One region of the Tissierella pigra genome, then DNA from elsewhere that is predicted to be linked to it. Evidence: riboswitches for the same ligand, from Rfam matches in the RefSeq annotation. Region 1 holds a riboswitch; each other region holds the start of a gene.
The links. Region 1 has a riboswitch for cobalamin ahead of KQI41_RS05970 (energy-coupling factor ABC transporter permease). Riboswitches for the same ligand answer to the same signal wherever they lie in the genome.
Positions count from the first base shown of each region.

Region 2: it holds a riboswitch for cobalamin, as region 1 does, so the genes downstream of both, sucC (ADP-forming succinate--CoA ligase subunit beta) here and KQI41_RS05970 (energy-coupling factor ABC transporter permease) in region 1, are expected to answer to the same signal.
Region 3: it holds a riboswitch for cobalamin, as region 1 does, so the genes downstream of both, KQI41_RS13490 (CGGC domain-containing protein) here and KQI41_RS05970 (energy-coupling factor ABC transporter permease) in region 1, are expected to answer to the same signal.

Region 1 is NZ_JAHLPJ010000001.1:1,217,399-1,224,184, forward strand. It holds gene KQI41_RS05955 (metal ABC transporter ATP-binding protein) at 1-281, shown strand, start outside; gene KQI41_RS05960 (metal ABC transporter permease) at 283-1,149, shown strand; gene KQI41_RS05965 (TIGR03943 family putative permease subunit) at 1,149-1,676, shown strand; cobalamin riboswitch at 1,799-1,978, shown strand; gene KQI41_RS05970 (energy-coupling factor ABC transporter permease) at 2,142-2,858, shown strand; gene KQI41_RS05975 (energy-coupling factor ABC transporter substrate-binding protein) at 2,842-3,135, shown strand; gene cbiQ (cobalt ECF transporter T component CbiQ) at 3,119-3,799, shown strand; gene KQI41_RS05985 (energy-coupling factor ABC transporter ATP-binding protein) at 3,800-4,603, shown strand; gene KQI41_RS05990 (sirohydrochlorin cobaltochelatase) at 4,600-5,349, shown strand; gene KQI41_RS05995 (precorrin-2 C(20)-methyltransferase) at 5,349-6,002, shown strand; gene KQI41_RS06000 (ABC transporter substrate-binding protein) at 6,013-6,786, shown strand, end outside.
Region 2 is NZ_JAHLPJ010000001.1:2,652,480-2,659,265, reverse strand. It holds gene ftsH (ATP-dependent zinc metalloprotease FtsH) at 1-767, opposite strand, end outside; gene pepV (dipeptidase PepV) at 904-2,301, shown strand; cobalamin riboswitch at 2,456-2,641, shown strand; gene sucC (ADP-forming succinate--CoA ligase subunit beta) at 2,833-3,993, shown strand; gene sucD (succinate--CoA ligase subunit alpha) at 4,009-4,911, shown strand; gene KQI41_RS13055 (YitT family protein) at 4,901-5,746, shown strand; gene KQI41_RS13050 (FUSC family protein) at 5,764-6,300, shown strand; ribosomal protein L20 leader region at 6,388-6,522, shown strand; gene infC (translation initiation factor IF-3) at 6,514-6,786, shown strand, end outside.
Region 3 is NZ_JAHLPJ010000001.1:2,744,113-2,750,898, forward strand. It holds gene KQI41_RS13485 (O-antigen ligase family protein) at 1-1,539, shown strand; cobalamin riboswitch at 1,605-1,780, shown strand; gene KQI41_RS13490 (CGGC domain-containing protein) at 1,893-2,213, shown strand; gene KQI41_RS13495 (ABC transporter substrate-binding protein) at 2,232-3,245, shown strand; gene KQI41_RS13500 (FecCD family ABC transporter permease) at 3,255-4,346, shown strand; gene KQI41_RS13505 (ABC transporter ATP-binding protein) at 4,346-5,119, shown strand; gene KQI41_RS13510 (Lon protease family protein) at 5,161-6,786, opposite strand, start outside.

The DNA of each region.
Region 1 (6,786 bases):
GTGTGCTGTTGGCCCGGGCACTTTGTGCTACACAAAAGTTATTGATTTTAGATGAACCAGTAGCAGGACTTGATCCAATAGTGACTCAGGATTTATACAAGCAGATTTTTAAAATAAATCGTGAGATGGGAATTGCAATTATTATGGTTTCTCATGATGTTCACAGTGCTGTTAAATATGCTGACCTTATTTTACATTTAAAAGGACAGCAGATATTTTTCGGAAAAACATCTGACTATGTTAAATCCAGTGTTGGATATGGTTTTTTAGGAGGTGAGTAGCATGGTTAATATATTAATTCAAATGTTTTCATATCCATTTCTTGTTAGAGCAGTAATTGTAGGATTGTTGGTTTCCCTTTGTGCAGCATTGCTTGGTGTGAGTTTGGTGCTGAAACGCTATTCAATGATTGGCGATGGCTTATCCCATGTAGGCTTTGGAACTTTGGCTATTGCCACAGCCATGAATGTAGCGCCTTTGACAATTTCCATACCCGTATGTGTTATGGCTGCATTTCTGCTACTTCGGATTAGTGAAAATAGTAAAATTAAAGGTGATGCTGCTATTGCCATAATTTCCACAAGTTCACTTGCCATTGGTGTTGTAGCTATATCCATGACTACTGGTATGAACACCGATGTATGTAACTATTTATTTGGAAGCATTTTAAGTATGAGCCATGCAGATGTTAAATTAAGTGTGACACTGTCCATCTTAGTCTTAGGAATGTTTATACTTCTTTATAATAAAGTTTTTGCAGTAACCTTTGACGAAAATTTTGCTAAAGCTACAGGTATAAAAACTGACATTTACAATATGTTAATTGCATTTTTAACAGCAATAACAATTGTATTAGGTATGCGAATGATGGGTGCCCTACTTATTTCCAGTTTAATTATATTTCCTGCCCTAACATCGATGCGATTTTGTAAGCAATTTAAAACTGTGACAATTTGTTCAGCTATTATATCTATAATCTGCTTCTTTTTGGGAGTAGTAGGTTCTTATGTTTATGCTACACCTACTGGAGCCAGTGTAGTTATAGTTAATATTGGAGCCTTTGTATTATTTTGGTTTGGAAACTTAGTTAGAATGAAGGTAAATGGAGTTAAGTCTATAAATGGAATAGAGAAAAGAGGGATTAAGTAATGAAAAAATACCTTATAATGATATTTGTTTGCCTTATATTATTGACTGGATGTAAGGAGCAAATCCAAGAGGATAATTCTTCTGATGATATTTCAACTATTATACAAGAGACGGACTCACAAAATGATGGAATCCAGCATAGTACCATAGATATTCCCCCTTCTGATATGGATATAATCGAAATAAAGGAAAAAATGTTCATTGCCCAAACCAATGATATTTATATAAATTCTGAAGACTATTTAGGAAAAACTATTAAATATGAAGGTATATTTACTTCAATTTATTATGATGTAAATGATACAAACTATAATTTTGTTATTCGTTATGGACCAGGGTGTTGTGGATATGATGATAATGCAGGTTTTGAAGTAGTTTGGTCTGGTGAATATCCTGATGAAAATGATTGGGTAGAAGCTATAGGAGTATTAGAAGAATATGAGGAGGAAGGAGAAGTGTATTTACGTCTGAACTTATCATCCTTAACTGTTCTTGATACTCGAGGGGAAGAATATGTGTATCAATAGATAACTTAGGTTTATTTAATAAGCTAGTATTCTGAAACAATTAAATTGATAAAAAAGGTCATATTTTAGAATATAAAAATATCTTGTATTAAATATTGTTTTATGATAGCATTAAAGTGAAAATTAAATATAATACATTAGGTTCTATAAATGATTAATAGGGAAATAAGTGAAAGTCTTATACAGCCCCCGCTACTGTAAGTGATGATGAAATCAGTTTATACCACTGGAGAAATCTGGGAAGGTACTGAAAGTAAGATAAATCACAAGTCAGGAGACCTGCCTAGTAGTATTGAAGTGACCTTCGGAGGGAAGGAAAATCTTAACTTTATACTATTTACAATTAAGTCTAGTATAATTTCCATCCCTAATCTATTTTGGTTAGGGACTTTTTATTTCCTTTATGGTCACCTAATTTAGTTATAAAGGAGAGTATTCCTTTAAAAATAAATGAGAGGTGATTTTATGAAAAAAAGATTAATGATGTGGAGTGTATTGTTGCTTTTACTTGTAACTCCACAACTAGGTCATGCAATGCACATTATGGAGGGGTTTTTACCATTGAAATGGGCTATTGTATGGGCAGTGCTATCTTTACCATTTTTAATTGCAGGATTTAAGAAACTAAGTAAAGGTTTAAAGCCAGAGCAAAAAATGTTTTTAGGTTTAGTAGGTGGATTTGCTTTTGTTTTATCTGCACTTAAAATTCCGTCTGTTACAGGGTCTTGTTCTCATCCAACAGGAGTAGGCTTGGGAGCAATAATGTTTGGACCAACGACTATGACAGTAATAGGAACCATTGTACTATTGTTCCAATCTCTATTATTAGCTCATGGTGGAATTACAACATTGGGAGCCAATGTATTTTCCATGGCTGTAGTAGGGCCTTTAGTATCATTTTGGATTTATAAGTCTTTGAAAAATAAGAACAGGGGATTAGCAGTATTTTTAGCAGCAGCTTTAGGAGATTTAGCAACTTATATTATTACATCTATTCAACTTTCTATTGCATTTCCAGATGCAGCAGGAGGATTTTTTACATCTTTAACAAAATTCATATCAATATTTGCAGTTACTCAATTGCCATTGGCAATAGTTGAAGGAATTATAACTTTAATGGTATTTAATCTTATTGCAGAATATAAAAAAGAAGGAGTGATTGAACTTGAAGAGTCTATATAAAAAAAATATTATCCTTTTACTTTTAGCAGTTATAATAATAATCACTCCATTGATCATAAAAAGAGACTCAGAATTTGAAGGAGCAGATGGGCAAGCAGAGGGACTGATTCAAGAAATAAATCCAGAGTATGAACCATGGTTTGAGCCATTATGGGAACCACCAAGTGGGGAAATTGAAAGTTTATTGTTTTCATTACAGGTAGCAATAGGTGCTGGAATTATAGGCTATACATTTGGAGTACTAAAGGAAAGACGAAAAATTGTTGCTAATAGATAAATATGCTTATACAAACAAAATAAGATGTTACTCACCACAGGCAAAGATACTTCTTGCCTGTGGTACTATAATTATATCAAGAATAATCAACAATTATTATTTTGATTTATTGACTATTATACTTATGTCTGTATTAATAGTTGGAATAGCTAAAATTCCTTGTAAAGCCTATTTTAAAATGTTACTTATCCCATTATCATTTTTATTAGTCAGTATAGTAGCAATAGTAATTTCAGTTAATGATGTAAATTATATTTATTGTTTTAAGCTTATAAACAGTTATATAGGTATAACTTATGAATCCTTCAATACTGGAGCTAAATTATTTACCACAGTGTTATCATCTCTAACATCAGTATATTTTCTGATATTAACTACTCCAATAATAGACATTATTAAAGTTTTAAAAAAATTAAAAGTACCTAGTCTATTTATAGAATTGATGGTACTTATTTATAGAAGTATATTTATATTTATAGAAGAAGCAAATAATATTCATATGGCACAAACCATGAAGTTTGGATATGAAAATAAGAGAAATTCATTAAAATCTATATCATTACTTATTAGAAATCTTTTCCTTAGAATATTTATAAAACATAATGAAATGAATATATCCCTTGAATGTAAATTATATGATGGGGAATTTAAACTAGGTGATTAAATGTTAAAGATAAATAATTTATACTATAAATATGAAGATGGTACAAATGCATTAAACAATATAAACATAGATACATATAAGGGAAAAGTAATAGGAATTATTGGAGCTAATGGTTCAGGAAAATCCACCTTATTTTTAAATATTATGGGAATATTAAGACCAAGTAAAGGTGAGGTAATATATAATGATACATCCCTAAAATATGATAAAAAATATTTAAGGGAATATAGAAAGCAGGTTAATATTGTATTTCAAAATCCTGACCAACAGCTATTTTATTCTAATGTATTTGATGATATAGCTTTTTCTTTAAGAAACATTGATGTTGCTGAAGATATAATCAAGGAAAAAGTATTTAAAGCATTGGAAAAGGTTGGTGGACTTGATTTAGTAAATAAACCTGTACATTTTTTAAGTTATGGGCAAAAGAAAAGAATTGCCATTGCAGGAGTTTTAGTTATGGACTCTAAAGTATTGCTATTAGACGAACCTACCTCTGGACTTGATCCATATATGACTAAGCAGATGAAGGAAATAATAAATGAAATAAGTAAAGATAAAACAATTATAATCTCCAGCCACGATATGGATTTAATCTATGATATTTGCGATTATATTTATATACTCAGTAAGGGTAATATCATTGGACAAGGAGAGAAAGAACTGATTTTTACGGAAGATAAGCTAATTGAAGAAGCAAGATTGGTTAAACCATGGCTTGTAAGAATTCATCAAAAATTTGATTTACCATTATTTAAAAATGAAGAAGAATTTAATTTATATAAAGGAAAGGGGATTTTATGAAAAAAGGAATAATAGTAGCTAGTTTTGGAACTACTTATGAAGAGACTAGAAAGTTATGTATAGAAAGTATAGAGGATAGAATAAAGGAAAGGTACAAAGATTATTTGGTACTAAGGGCTTTTACCTCTAGGATAGTTGTTCGTAGATTAAAGCAAAGAGATAATATTAATGTGTTAAATGAAATAGAAGCAATAGAAGAAATGAAGAATCAAGGTATAGAAGAAATATATATTCAACCTTTGCATATAATTCCTGGGCATGAATATGATAAACTTACTAAGTATGATATAAAGGTAGGATTGCCGTTACTTTGGCTAGAAGAAGACCATAAAAGTATTGTACATGATACTGGAGTTAATGAATTAGGAAATAATGAAGCTTTAGTTTTCATGGGACATGGTTCTGACCATGAGGCAGATGAAGCTTATGAGGTGTTGGAAAATACTTATCATAAGGAAGGTTTTAAAAATATATTTATTGGTACAGTAGAGGGAAGTAAAACCATAGAAGATATAGTAATGAAATTAAAAGAAAAAAATATAAAAAGGGTAAAATTAAAACCACTTATGTTAGTAGCAGGAGATCATGCCCAAAATGATATGGCTTCAGAAGAAGATGATTCATGGAAATCAATACTTGAAAAAGAAGGATTTGAAGTTGAGGTATGTCTAAGGGGATTAGGTGAATATAAAATTATCCAAGAAATATTCTTGAAACATCTTGAGCAAATAATAGGAGAGAAATAATGAAAAAACTATATGGAATTGGAACTGGTCCAGGAGATAAAGAATTACTTACCCTTAAAGCTGTTAAAACAATAGAAAAATCATCAGTTATATTTGCTCCAAATAATAAAGGGAAAAATATGGCTATAGATACTGTAAAAGATTTTATTGGAGATAAAAGAGTAGTATTTATAGATTTTCCCATGGGACAAGTTCAAAAAGAAGATTATAAAAATGCAGCAGAAATTATATTGAAAGAGATACCAGAAGATGAAATAGGTTCATTTCTTACAATAGGAGACCCCATGATATATAGTACATTTATATATATTATGGATGAATTAGAAGGAAAGGATATTGATGTAGAAATAATATCAGGAATTCCATCTTTTGTAGCAGCAGCTGGTGAAAGCAAAACTCCTATAACTGTAAAGGGAGAAAATTTTTTACTATGTGATGAGTTAGATAAGTCTCTATTGGAAAAGGTAGACTCCATAGCCATATTGAAGACCTTAAAAGATAAGGAAAGCATATTAAATGGTTTAGAGGAGCAGGATTTTAGTTATAAATACATTAAAAGAGCAACCTTGAAAGAACAAGAAATCATAATAGATAAAGACGAAATATTGAAGGATAAAGACTATATATCATTGATAATAGGCAGAAGGAATTAGGAGGACAACAATGAAAAACAAAAAAATATTATCGCTGTTACTAGTATTTATATTAATGGCAACCATATTAACAGCTTGTAAAACCAAAGAAAATAATGAACCGATAGTGCAAACAGAAGGTGACTCACAACCACTAGAAATAAATGAAGATATAAAAGAGGAATATGGAATAACAATTACAGATAAAACTGTGTCCTTTGTAGATGGTAGGGGAGAAGAAGTTACTTTAAATAAAAATCCTGAAAAAGTAGTAGTTATATATAACTCCTATTTAGATATATGGATGAAAAACGGTGGTAAAGTAATAGGTAAGTTAGAAGATTCTGTTGGTCAAGAAATAATATCAGGAACTGATGATGCTGAAATTGTAGGAGCTCTTGGCTCCATAAGTTTAGAGAAGATACTGTCATTAAATCCTGATTTAGTAGTTTTAATATCAACTCAAAAATCACAAATAGAATTAGTTCCTTCATTTGAAGAGAATAATATACCATTTATAGCAATGGAATACTATGTTAAAGAGGATTATTTTAAATTAGCAAGATTATTTTCTGCTCTTAACGAAAGAGAAGATTTATACGAAGAAAATGTCCTAAAGGTTAAAAATGAAATAGACAGTATAATTGAAAAATCACCAAAAGATAAGGAAAATAAAGTACTTATAATGATGGCCAGTGCTAAATCTGTTACTGCTAGAGGTTCAGATTCTACAGTTGGAGAGATGTTAAAGGATTTGAATACCATAAATATTGCAGATACATCTAATGATATGCTAAGTGATAAA
Region 2 (6,786 bases), 1.4 Mb from region 1:
TTAACATTTGGATTTCCTACAAATATATGTCTGTCGAATCTACCAGGACGAAGCAGAGCCTCATCTAATAAATCTAGTCTATTGGTTGCACCAATTACTATAACAGTCTCATTAGAATTAAATCCATCCATTTCAACTAAAAGCTGATTTAATGTCTGATCCTTTTCATTATTTGACTCTGAATTTCTTCTAGCACCTATGGCATCTATCTCGTCTATAAAGATAATAGCTGGTGCTTCTTTTTTTGCTTTTTCAAAAAGAGTTCTAACTCTCTTTGCACCTACTCCTACATATTTTTCAACAAACTCTGATCCAGAGGCATAAAGAAAAGTTGAATTGGTTTCTCCTGCCACTGCCTTAGCCAATAGAGTTTTTCCAGTTCCAGGAGGTCCATAGAATAAAATACCTTTAGGTATTTTAGCACCCATTTTTCTATACTTCATAAAATTGTTGATAAAATCAATAGTTTCTTGTAACTCCTCTTTTATTTCGTCTAGTCCTGCTACATCTTTAAAAGATACATCTGATTTATCCTTTTCTTTTCCTGCATCTTTTTCAATAGATAGAACTGAGGGGACTAATTGAGGTTTACTATCTGTATGAGTATAGAGAATAAATAGGATTAGAGTAATTGACCATACTAATAGTCTATCTCCAACTTTAAATGACGCAAAATTTTTAGTTGGGAAAAAACCATCGTAAATAAGTATAAAGGATGCAATTAACCCTAATACTAAAAACAAAAATATTATTTTCTTCTTTTTCAAGATATCCCCACCTTATTAATTTTTCTAAGGTTAGTGTAACCATTTAATTGGATTTATATAAAAGAAAAATAATAAAGTTGAATGAAAATAATAACAAAGGTATAATAATCATAAGCAGGAAAGGGGAGAGTATAAAATGAATTTTATAAATTTAATTGATAGTTATAAGGAAGAAATTATTGCATCAACTCAAGAAATAGTAAAAATTAAAAGTGTAGAAGAAGAACCAAAAGAGAATATGCCCTTTGGGGAGGGACCTTATAAAGCACTTCAATATGCTCTAGAACTATCAGAAAAACTAGGATTTGATACTAAAGATTTAGAGGGCTATGCTGGATATGCAGAGTTCGGACAAGGAGAAGAGACAGTAGGAGTTTTAGCTCACCTTGATGTTGTACCAGAAGGTACAGGTTGGACTTATCCTCCTTATGGCGGGGAAATTCATGATGAAAAAATATATGGGAGAGGTACTGTAGATGATAAAGGACCTGCTATTGCTGTACTTTATGCTATGAAGGCTCTAAAAGAATCTGGTATAAGTCTTAATAGAAAGATTAGATTGATACTTGGAACAAATGAGGAAACAGGTTGGGGATGTATGAATTATTATTTCAAGCATGAAAAAGCTCCAACTATGGCATTTACACCAGATGCAGATTTTCCCGTTATATATGGAGAAAAGGGCATTATAGTATTTAATCTAGAACAAAAAATAGATTCAAATATATGTGGAAGTATCAAACTTATAGATTTAAAAGGTGGAAATGCCCCCAATATGGTTCCAGACTATGCAGAGGTGACTTTAGAAGTAGAGGATATAGAGAACTTTGATGAAAGATATAAGGATTATATAAAAGAGAAGAATAATTCAATAGATATAAATATAGTGAATAATCAAGTAAAGGTAATAGCAAGGGGCATATCAGCCCACGGAAGTACTCCAGAAAAAGGAGAAAATGCTATTTCGTATTTAATGGACTTTTTAGGTTATATGCTTGAAGGTAAATGTGATATTTGTGAATTTATAAATATTTACAATGAAAGAATAGGATTCAAACATAATGGTGAAAGAATTGGATGTGGATTAGAAGATGATATGTCAGGAAAATTAAATTTTAATCCAGGGCTTATTAAACTAGAGGATAATAAGATAATCTTAACTATAAATGTTAGGTATCCAATAAGAAGCAGTTCAAAGGAAGTATATGAAGGCATAAGGAAGAATATTGAAGGAACAAAATTAGAGTTAGTTGAAGGCAGAAGTGACAGTAAGCCATTATATGTTCCAAAGGATAGCTTTTTAGTGAAAACCTTGATGAAAGTATATAAGGAACAAACAGGAGATATAAATAGTGATGCCATTACTATTGGCGGTGGAACTTATGCTAGAGCCATGGAAAATGCTGTAGCATTTGGACCAATGTTTCCAGGTCAACCAGATGTAGTTCATCAAAGAGATGAATATATATCCATAGAGAATTTAATGAAGATTACAAAAATATATGCTCAAGCCTTATATGAGTTAGCAAAATAAATATAATAAGATAACTTTCTCTATTTTTTAATAGAGAAAGTTATCTTATATAGTAATTTTTTTCTATAAAGACTAATATCAATATTATAAATAATATTCTATTAAAACCTATAATTTGACAATTTATATTTAATATGATATATTTTTCTTAAAATTTAATATTTTAATCGTTGGTATAATTTTATATAAGATTATTTAAAAGGGAAGCTCGGTTTAATTCCGACACGGTCCCGCCACTGTGATAGATAGAACTTTATAAATACCACTGTACTTAAAGTATGGGAAGGGATAAAGTTTGTTATTCTTTAGTCAGGAGACCTGCCAATGATAAAAACGCTGTTTATTGCTCACGAGGATGAGGAGGTGTTATTTATAAGGTAGGCTAAAGGCTTGTTCTACTCTATTAATAATATCCTTTCTATTGTAGAAAGGTTTTTTTTGTTCTGCAATACTTGTTTTATAAGATTATAGTAATAACTCAGCAAATTTTTGCTGAGTTATTTTTTTGAAAAATAAATTGGGGGGATAAAGATGAATATACATGAATATCAGGCAAAAGAATTATTAAGAAACTATGGAATTCCAGTTCCTAATGGAGAAGTTATACATAATCCAGAAGATGCAGAAAAGGCTTCTTGGAGAATAGGAACTGATATTGCAGTTGTAAAGGCTCAAATCCATGCTGGTGGACGTGGAAAGGCTGGAGGAGTTAAAATAGCTGAATCAATAGATGATGTTAAAAATTATTCTAAAGAGCTATTAGGTAAAAAATTAATAACACATCAAACGGGAGAAGAAGGAAAGGAAGTAAAGGCTGTCCTAATAGAAGAAGGATGTGAAATTTATAAAGAATATTATTTGGGATTTGTACTAGATAGAGATAAGTCAAGGGTAACTCTTATGGCATCTGAAGAAGGCGGAACTGACATTGAAGAAGTAGCATTAAAAAGACCTAATAAAATTTATAAAGAGACTATAGATTCCCTAATAGGTTTAACAGAATTTCAAGCCAGAAGAATATGTTTTAATATTAATTTGCCAATAGAGGTAATGGATGATGGAGTAAAGTTTATGATGAATTTATATCGACTTTTCATGGAGAAAGATTGTACCTTGGTCGAAATAAATCCATTGGTATTAACAACAGAAAGAAAATTAATTGCTTTAGATGCAAAAATAAACTTTGATGAAAATGGCTTATTTAGAAATCAAGATATATCCAACTATAGAGATTTAAGTGAAGAAGATGAAAAAGAAATAGAAGCATCAAAATATGGTTTATCTTATATATCCTTAGATGGAAATATTGGATGTGTAGTAAATGGTGCAGGCTTAGCCATGGCTACTATGGATTTAATAAAATTTCATGGTGGGGAACCAGCTAATTTTTTAGATGTAGGTGGAGGAGCTGCAGAAGAAAATGTTACCAAGGCATTTAAGATAATATTATTAGACCATAGAGTTAAAGGGATTTTTGTCAATATATTTGGTGGAATAATGAAATGTGACATTATAGCTAAAGGAATTGTCAATGCAGCTAAAGAATTAAAATTGGATATTCCTTTAGTAATTAGATTGGAAGGAACTAATGCAGACTTGGGTATGGAAATAATAAAAAGCTCTAGTCTAAATATATTTGCAGTAAAAGATATGGATGAAGGTGCTAAGAAAATATTAGAATTAATAAAATAGAAAGGTGGCTAAATAATGAGTATATGGGTAAATAAATCCACTAAACTAATAGTACAAGGAATAACAGGTAATACTGCTGCATATCATACAAAACTAATGCTTGAGTATGGAACTAATATAGTTGGAGGAGTAACACCAGGAAAAGGAAATACTGAAGTTGAAGGTATACCTGTATTTAATACTGTGCAAGAGGCTGTAGATAATACTGGAGGAAATGTTTCGATAATATATGTTCCAGCTAAGTTTGCAGCAGATGCAATTCTAGAAGGTGTAGATGCAGGATTAGATATGATTATTTGTATTACTGAACATATTCCTATAAGGGATATGCTCATAGTTAAAAGATATATGGAAGGCAAAAAAACTAGATTAATTGGTCCTAATTGTCCAGGAATTATTACACCAGAAGAATGTAAAATAGGGATTATGCCAGGATATATACATAAAAAAGGAAGAATAGGGATTGTATCACGTTCTGGGACTTTGACCTATGAGGCAGTACATCAATTATCTCAAAAAGGAATTGGACAATCAACTGCTGTAGGAATTGGAGGAGATCCTGTAAATGGAACTGATTTTATAGATGTACTTAAGGCTTTCAATGAAGATGAAGATACAGATGCAGTAATTATGATTGGAGAAATAGGCGGAAATGCAGAAGAAAAAGCTGCTCTGTGGATTAAAGAAAACATGAGAAAACCCGTAGTAGGTTTTATTAGTGGAAAAACAGCGCCAACTGGAAAGAGGATGGGGCATGCGGGAGCTATTATATCATCTGGTAAAGGTACTGCGGAAGAAAAAATAAAAACAATGAAGGATTCTGGTATATATATGTCAGATACTCCTACTAATATAGCCAATACATTAATAGAGGCATTAAAGGACAATCAATTGTGGAGAAGTGCCTATGAAGATTAATTTTAAAAAATTTATGCTGATTAATTTTGGTGTATTTATTATGGCTTTAGGGCTATATTATTTTTTATTGCCAGAAAATCTAGCTGTAGGTGGTGCAATAGGAATTGCCATGGTAATAAATAATATATTCAAATTTATTCCAATTGGCATAATAATGGGGATCGTAAATATCTTTCTTTTTATATTGGCATTTTTAGTAATTGGAAAAGACTTTGGAGGATATACCATATATTCAAGCTTTCTATTATCAGGAATTATATATCTACTTGAAATAATTACTCCGTTAGAATCGCCTATAATAGATGATTTGACAATAAATTTAATTTATGGAATAATTATACAAGGTATAGGAATGGCTATAATTTTTTCTCAAAATGCCTCTACTGGAGGGACTGATATTATAGCAAAGATAATCAATAAATTCACTCATTTAAACATAGGAAAGGCATTACTTTTATCTGATTTTATTATTATAGTATTTGCTACATTTAGTTTTGGTTTAAAACTTGGATTATATGCTTTATTAGGTCTTATTATAAATGCATATGTAATAGATAATATGATTGCAAGTTTTAATGAAAGATTGAATGTTATAATCATTAGTGATAAAAGTAATGAGATAAATGATTATATAATTAATGAAATAAAAAGAGGTACTACAATTTATGTTGCCAATGGAGGATTTTCTAGAAGTGAAAAAACAATAATAAGTACAGTTGTTGGCAAAAGACAATATATTAGAATTAAGAACTATGCTCAAGGTATAGATTCAAATGTATTTATAACCATGGGGTTAGTTAATGAAGTACTAGGAGAAGGCTTTAGTTTTGATTAATTTTAAAAGGGGATAGTATGGAAAAACAACATAAGAAGATAAAACTACCAGGAATGAGAGTTATTAAAACAGTTATATCTGTATATATATGCTTTTTATTAAGCTTTGTTAGAAAAGGATTACCCTTCTATTCAGTAATAGCAGCAATTCTATGTATGCAAAGTGACCATGCCAATAGTTTTGAAGTAGGCAAAAGTAGAATTGTAGGAACTTTAATAGGTGGAGTATATGGGTTTTTATCCATAATTCTGATTAATTTCTTAGAAATTGAATTATTTAATTGGATTCATTATTTGCTATTAAGCTTATTTTTAATTCCAATTATATATACCAATGTATTTCTAAAGTGGGCTAGTTCAACATATATTAGCTGTGTAGTATTTTTAAGTATAACTGTTTCCCATGGAGGAGATATAGCTCCAATGTATTTTGCATTACATAGAGTAATTGATACATTAATTGGAATAGGAGTTTCACTTATTGTCAATCTTGCTATACAAAAGAAATATCTTCAGATTATTTTAGACTTTTTTAAAAAGAAACAAGAAATATGAAGGTTCTTGAAAATTAACAAACAAAATATAAAATATATTTGACAAACAATTATCCTTGTCATATAATAATTAAGTAAATTAAATATTGGGTTTAAGTAGAAGTGTCCGCTTCTCACCTTATAGCTTTGCTCATAAGGTTATTTAAAAAAAGTCTTATTATAACTAAGATATATTTTTCTATGAGATTAAGCGGGTATTCTATACCCGCTTTTAATATTTTTAAGAATAATTAGGAGGTGCTGTACTATCAAAGAGCTTCAGATTAATGAAGAAATCAGAGATAAGGAAGTAAGATTAATTGATGTTGATGGAAGTCAACTTGGAATTGTGCCTATTAAGAAGGCATTGGAGATTTCCGAGGAAAAAAGATTAGATTTAGTAAAAATAGCTCCAACTGCTAATCCACCTGTATGTAGAATAATGGATTACGGTAAATACAAATATGAATTAGCTAAAAAGGAGAAAGAAGCTAGAAAAAATCAAAAG
Region 3 (6,786 bases), 1.5 Mb from region 1:
ATGGAATACCTTATAAATAACAGCTTAATTATTGGATATATATATAAGTTGTTAATGTTTGTAAAAAATAAGTTTAAAGATTCTTTAATATATGGACTGTCCATCTCCTTTGTTAAAAAGATACAATATTACCTATCTTATAGCAAGATTTGGAACTACTTAAAAAGACCTGATTATTTAGATACTATTTGGCGAAATAGTTTTATCTATAGAGTTCTAGACAAATGCTTAAATGGACCAATTATCTTCTTTAGGAAATTTTATTTAAAATATGAAGAAGCTTTTTCCTATAGTTATATATTTAAGTTTATTAAATTTTTAATAAGTAGGTTTGAAATAGTCATAGGACTAACTTTAATCTTTACTTTTATAATACCAGACCATAGATGGTACAATATTTATGGAGTTTTATTTACTTTAATTCTTCTTATATTATTTATTATAAAGATTATAATTGAACCTGCTAAATCCATAGATATTTTTCATTTAGATTTTAGCTTAGTGCTGTTTTTTGCTACAATAACTTTAGCAACTGTAACATCTTTATTTCCTAGGGAAAGTATAAATTACTTTATTTATTATTTAATCTCATTTATTACAGTGATTATAATTATTAGTTCTATTGATTCAACAGATGAATTAAATAGGCTTATTGAATTACTTCTTATGGGAACTTTTCTTACAGTACTATATGGTATATGGCAATGGAAAGTAGTTGGTATAGAGGTTAATCCTTCTTTAACTGATTTGACAGTTAATCAAAGTATGTCTGGTAGAGTATTTTCAACTATGGGAAATCCTAATATATATGGAGAATTGTTGGTTCTTACTATGCCGTTTTTAGGGACTGTATTTTTTAACTCAAAATCTTGGTGGAAAAAAGCATTTATCCTATGTATATCTTTACCTATTGTTGTAATACTTTTGAAAACAGGCTCTAGATCTGCTTGGGTATCCTTTGCATTTGCAATGTTTATATTTGTATTCTTTAAAAATAAAAAGCTTCTGCCTTTTATGATTTTAATTGGAATACTATGTATCCCAATATTACCTCAATCTATTTATAGAAGAATACTAACAATATTTAACCCAAACGATTCATCTATAAAGTATAGAAAACAAATTTTAGAACCTGCTATACCTATGTTGAAAAATTATTGGCTTGGTGGTGTAGGTCTAGGAAATCAAGTATTTAATACTATATATAAAAGATATAAATCCTTTGCATTAAAGACTGTAGCTCATACTCATAATCTTTATTTACAACTTTGGTTAGAAGCTGGAATATTGGCTTTAGGATCATTTATATTATTAATATTTAGATTATTTAAGAAATCTATGGTGTTGATATTTAATAAAAAAGATGATTCCATTAATAATATATTAATAGCTTGTATATCTGGTATAGGTGGACTAATGGTTATGGGATTTGCTGATCATGTGTGGTTTTATAATAGAATTCTATTCTTGTTTTTTATAGTAGTTGGAATATGCCTTTGTGGATTGAAACTATTAAATAAACAAGAGGAAAAGAAATAGACTGATTTCCTATTATACTCATAAATCTTGACAACAATTCAACTTTTTAGTAGAATTGAGTCGACAATTAAATAAAAAAAATAGGTTCTAATTTTAGATTAAAAGGGAAGTTGGGTGAAAGTCCCACACGGTCCCGCCGCTGTAAAAGAGAAGTTTTTTCAAATATGCCACTAGGAAACTGGGAAGGCTGAAAAAATGTAGATCCTTGAGTCAGAATACCTGCCTATTTTTTATTACTATACTTTACGGAAGATGAAGGAGGTAGATTAGAATAGGAAAAATGTATTTTCTATAAGCAATCCTTTATTAATTTAAATAGGATTGTTTTTTTATTTTTAAAATTAGGAGGAATTATGAAAATAGCAATAGGTGTATGTGAAAAAATCAATGGTATTTGTACAACAATGGGATGTTTTAAAGCTTATAATAATAAGGAAAAGCATTTTGAAGAGTATAAAAATATAAGTACAGAATTAGTTTCTTTTTTTACCTGTGATATATGTTCTAAAAATACTAAAGAAAATATAGAAAATATCAGTAAAAAACTAAAAGAATTTGAAGTAGAAAGACTACATTTAGGTGTATGTGTAGTAAAATGCAAAGCAAATATATTAGAAGAAATAAAGGAAGTTTTTACAAAGAATAATATAGAAGTAATAGAAGGAACTCATTAATATATAGGGGGAAACAGAATGAAAAAGTTTTTAAGTATATTTTTAGCAACAGCAATAATGTTTAGTATTACAGGTTGTAATAAGAAATCTGAAGAAGTTAAAGATGAAAATGTAATTGTGGAAGATACCGTGGAAAGTACAGAAGTTAAAAATGAACACTATCCAGTAATCATAACCACATATAATTATGAAAAAGAACCTATAGAAATTACTTTTGAAAAAACACCAGAAAAAGTAGTAGCTGTATATCAAAACTCCATTGAAACATTGTTAGCATTAGGTCTTGAGGATAAAATAGTGGCGGCAGCAGGACTTGACCATGATGTAAAAGATGAATATAAAGAAGCCTTTAGTAAAGTAAAATATTACGATAATGTTCCTACAAAAGAAGAAGTTATAGGGCTTGAAGCAGATTTTATATTAAGCTGGTATTCTTTTTTTGGGGAAAAGAGACTTGGAGATGTTGGGTTTTGGCATGAAAGAAATATAAATACTTATATGGCACAAAATAGCGGAGTTTCTAAACCAGATTCTATTGAAAATGAATATAACGATATATTAAATATGGGAAAAATCTTTAATGTAGAGGATAAAGCAAAGGCTATAGTTGATAATATGAAGGCTGAAATCGAAAAAGCCAAAGAATTTGGAAAAGATAGGGAACCAGTAAAAACAGTTATTTTAGAAATAGGAAAAGAAAATACTTTTAGAATTTATGGAGAAGACAGTATTGGAGGAAATATTGCCACTTTAGTTGGAGCAGATTTAGTAGCAAAAGAAAATGGTAGAATTGGTGCAGAAGATTTAGTAAATCTTAATCCTGAAGTTATATTTACTGTTTATTATGGAGATGCCATAGATCGAGATACGGCTTTACAATCTATAATGGAAAATCCAGCATTATCAAGTATATCAGCTATACAACATAATAGAGTATATTCCATTATGTTAAGTGAAGTTTATGCAAGTGGTATAAGAACCTTAGATGGTATAATATCCATAAGCAAAGGATTATATCCAGAGCTTAACTAGGAGTCGACTATGAAAGAAAAACTTGTAAAAAGAAATAATAATCAAGGATTATTTAAGGGAACGCCTATTTATGTAGGCGTTACTCTTCTTTTAATAGTTACACTAATTTTTTCTATATTAACATCTGTAACTATGGGTTCTGTAGATATATCAGCTAAAGATATATATCAAATAATTTTCTATAAATTATTTGATATAGGAACTGAAGAAAGCTTACCAAGTAGTTCAGCTATTGATATTGTATGGTTTATTAGACTTCCTAGAATAATCCTTGCCACCTGTGTTGGAATGGGACTTTCCATATCAGGTCTAATCATGCAGGCAGTAGTAAAAAATCCATTGGCAGATCCGTATATATTGGGAGTATCTTCAGGAGCATATTTAGGGGCTACCATTGCCATTATGTTAGGAGTCGGGTCCTTTTTAGGCCCTAATTACGTGGGAATCTGTGCTTTTATAGGTGCCTTTATAATTTCAATTTTAGTAATGGTAATGTCAAATATAAACAGTAAAGCAAATTCTACAAAATTATTGTTATCAGGTATGGCACTTAGTTCCCTTTGTTCTGCCTTTTCAAGCTTTATAATATATTATACTGATGATAAAGAAAGGCTTAGAAGTATTACTGACTGGATAATGGGTAGTTTAGCAGGAGCAAATTGGGATACTATAAAATTTATATTTCCAATAATTTTAATTGCTGTAGTATTTTTCATAACACAATATAGAACTTTAAATTTAATGTTACTTGGAGATGAAGTTTCTATTACTTTAGGAAAAGATCTACATATATATCGTCAAATATATCTATTAGTAACTTCTTTAATAATAGGGCTTATAGTTTATTCATCTGGAATAATAGGATTTGTTGGATTAATAATTCCACATATAGTAAGGATATTATTTGGAACAGACCATAAGAAAATAATATTTATAAATGCTTTATCTGGATCAATATTTCTAATATGGGCAGATGTGCTTTCTAGAATCATTATTCCTGGAAGTGAACTTCCCATAGGAATTTTAATATCTATGATAGGAACTCCAATTTTCATATATTTAATGATTAGTAAATCCTATGGATTTGGAGGTGGCAGATAATGGAAATGTCATCTAAAAATTTAGTGGTATATTTAGGTGGAAAGAAAATTTTAAATGATTTGAGTCTACATATTAAAAATAAGGAATTCGTAGGGATAATAGGTCCAAATGGAAGTGGCAAAAGTACTTTACTTAAAGCTTTATATAGAACTTTAAGACCAAACTCAGGAACTATTTATATAGATGATAAAAATATAGATGATATTTCATTAAAAGAAACAGCTAAAAAAATAGCAGTAGTAGCACAACATAATGATTCAGATTTTGACTTTTCTGTAATAGATATGGTTCTAATAGGAAGAACTCCCCATAAAAAATTTATGGAAAGAGATAATCCAAATGACTATAAAATAGCTTTAGAATCCTTGGAAAAAGTTGGAATGACCAATTTCTCTGATAGAAGTTTTAATAGTCTATCAGGAGGAGAAAAACAAAGGGTAATTTTAGCAAGAGCATTAGCTCAAGAAACAAAATGTTTGATTTTAGATGAACCAACAAATCATTTAGATATAAAATACCAACTTCAATTTATGTCTATTGCTAAAAGTTTAGAAATTACAGTACTATCTGCAATTCATGATTTAAATATAGCTGCTCTATATTGTGACAAGATTTATGCTATGAAATCAGGTGAAATAATAGACTATGGCACTCCAAAAGAAGTATTAACAAAAAAACTAATTAAAGTTTTATATGAAGTGGATTCAGAAGTCAATATAAATAAGGATACGAATACTATAAATATAGTTTTTAAACCTTTTGAAATTCAATAGTCTGGTGAAAATCACCAGACTATTTCATATATCTACTTTATCTATTCTTCCCCAAAATCTTGACTTAACATAGAATAGTATATTAACTTTTCCTGTACATAGTGATTTATAGTATTTTCTTCGTATTCTCCATCTTCATTTAACTGTCCTGCTTTTATACCCGTTAATATTTCTATTCCTTCATCAATAGTATTTACAGCATATATAGTAAACATTCCTGACTTTACAGCATTTATTACTTCATCATTTAGCATTAAATTTTCCACATTTATTCTTGGAATTATTACTCCTTCATCACCTTTCAATCCTTTTAATTTACACACATTATAAAATCCTTCTATTTTCTCATTTACTCCACCTATAGGCTGAATTATTCCCTTTTGATTTACAGAACCTGTTACTGCTATTCCTTGTTTTATGGGAACATCGCCTAAGCTAGACAGTATAGCATATAGTTCTGTACTTGAAGCACTGTCTCCATCTATACCATCATAGGATTGTTCAAAGGTAATACTTGCAGTCATGGATAATTGAATGTTTTGGGCGTATTTTTCACCTAAATATCCACTCATAATTAATACGCCTTTATCATGTATATTTCCACTTTGTTCTGCCTCTTTTTCAATATTTATTATTCCATCTTTACCATAGTAAGTATTTGCTGTTATTTTGGTTGGTCTTCCAAAGGAATACTGCCCTAAGTCAATTACCGACAATCCATTGATTTCCCCTACCTTTTCTCCTTCTATGTCTATTAAAATAGTACCATTATTAATCAATTCTAAAACTCTTTCTTCATAAGAGTTGTTTCTATATTGTTTTTTTAGAATTGCTTTTTTTACATCTTCTTTATCTACTATTTTTTTAAATTCACTTCTAGCCCATCCATCTGCTTCATATATTATTTCTACTAATTCATTAAATCCGGATGTTAATTTATTTTTTTCATCTGCAATTCTACTGCTTATATCTATAATAGCTCCTAGAGCATCCCTATGAAATGGAAGTAAGTTCTCTTTCTTACATTGATAAGCTACAAAAGAGCCTATTTTTATAATATTTTCATATGTTCTTTCCATTTCAGTATCAAAATCTGCTCTTATTCTAAACAATTTCTTAAATTCTTCATCATAAGAATATAATATATGATATGTTAAATAATCTCCTACTATTATTACCTTTATATCTAAAGGTATTGGCTCTGGATTTAAAGTTTCTGAAGCTATATCCAATCCAAGTACATTTTCTATTTTTAACTTTTCCGTAGTTAAGGTTCTTTTTAATCCATCCCATGAAAATTTATTTTGTAAAATATCTTTCGCTTGGATTATTATATATCCGCCATTTGCTTCGTGCATGGAACCTGATTTGATTCTAGTATGGTCTGTTTTTGCAACACCCATTTCATTTGCATATTCTATTTTACCAAATAAATTATAATAGTTTGGGTTCATCTCTCTAATTACAGGAGAACCTTTAGTTTGACTATTATCTATAAATAAATTTATAAAATATCTTTTCAGAAAATCCTCCTTCTTATTTCCCTGAAAAAATATTTTTTCCATATAATCTTCTTCTTCATCAACTAAGAACATTTCATAATTCTTTACTATATCCTCTTTAATTTCTAAAAGAAATTTAAATATATCAATATTCTCTCTATATCT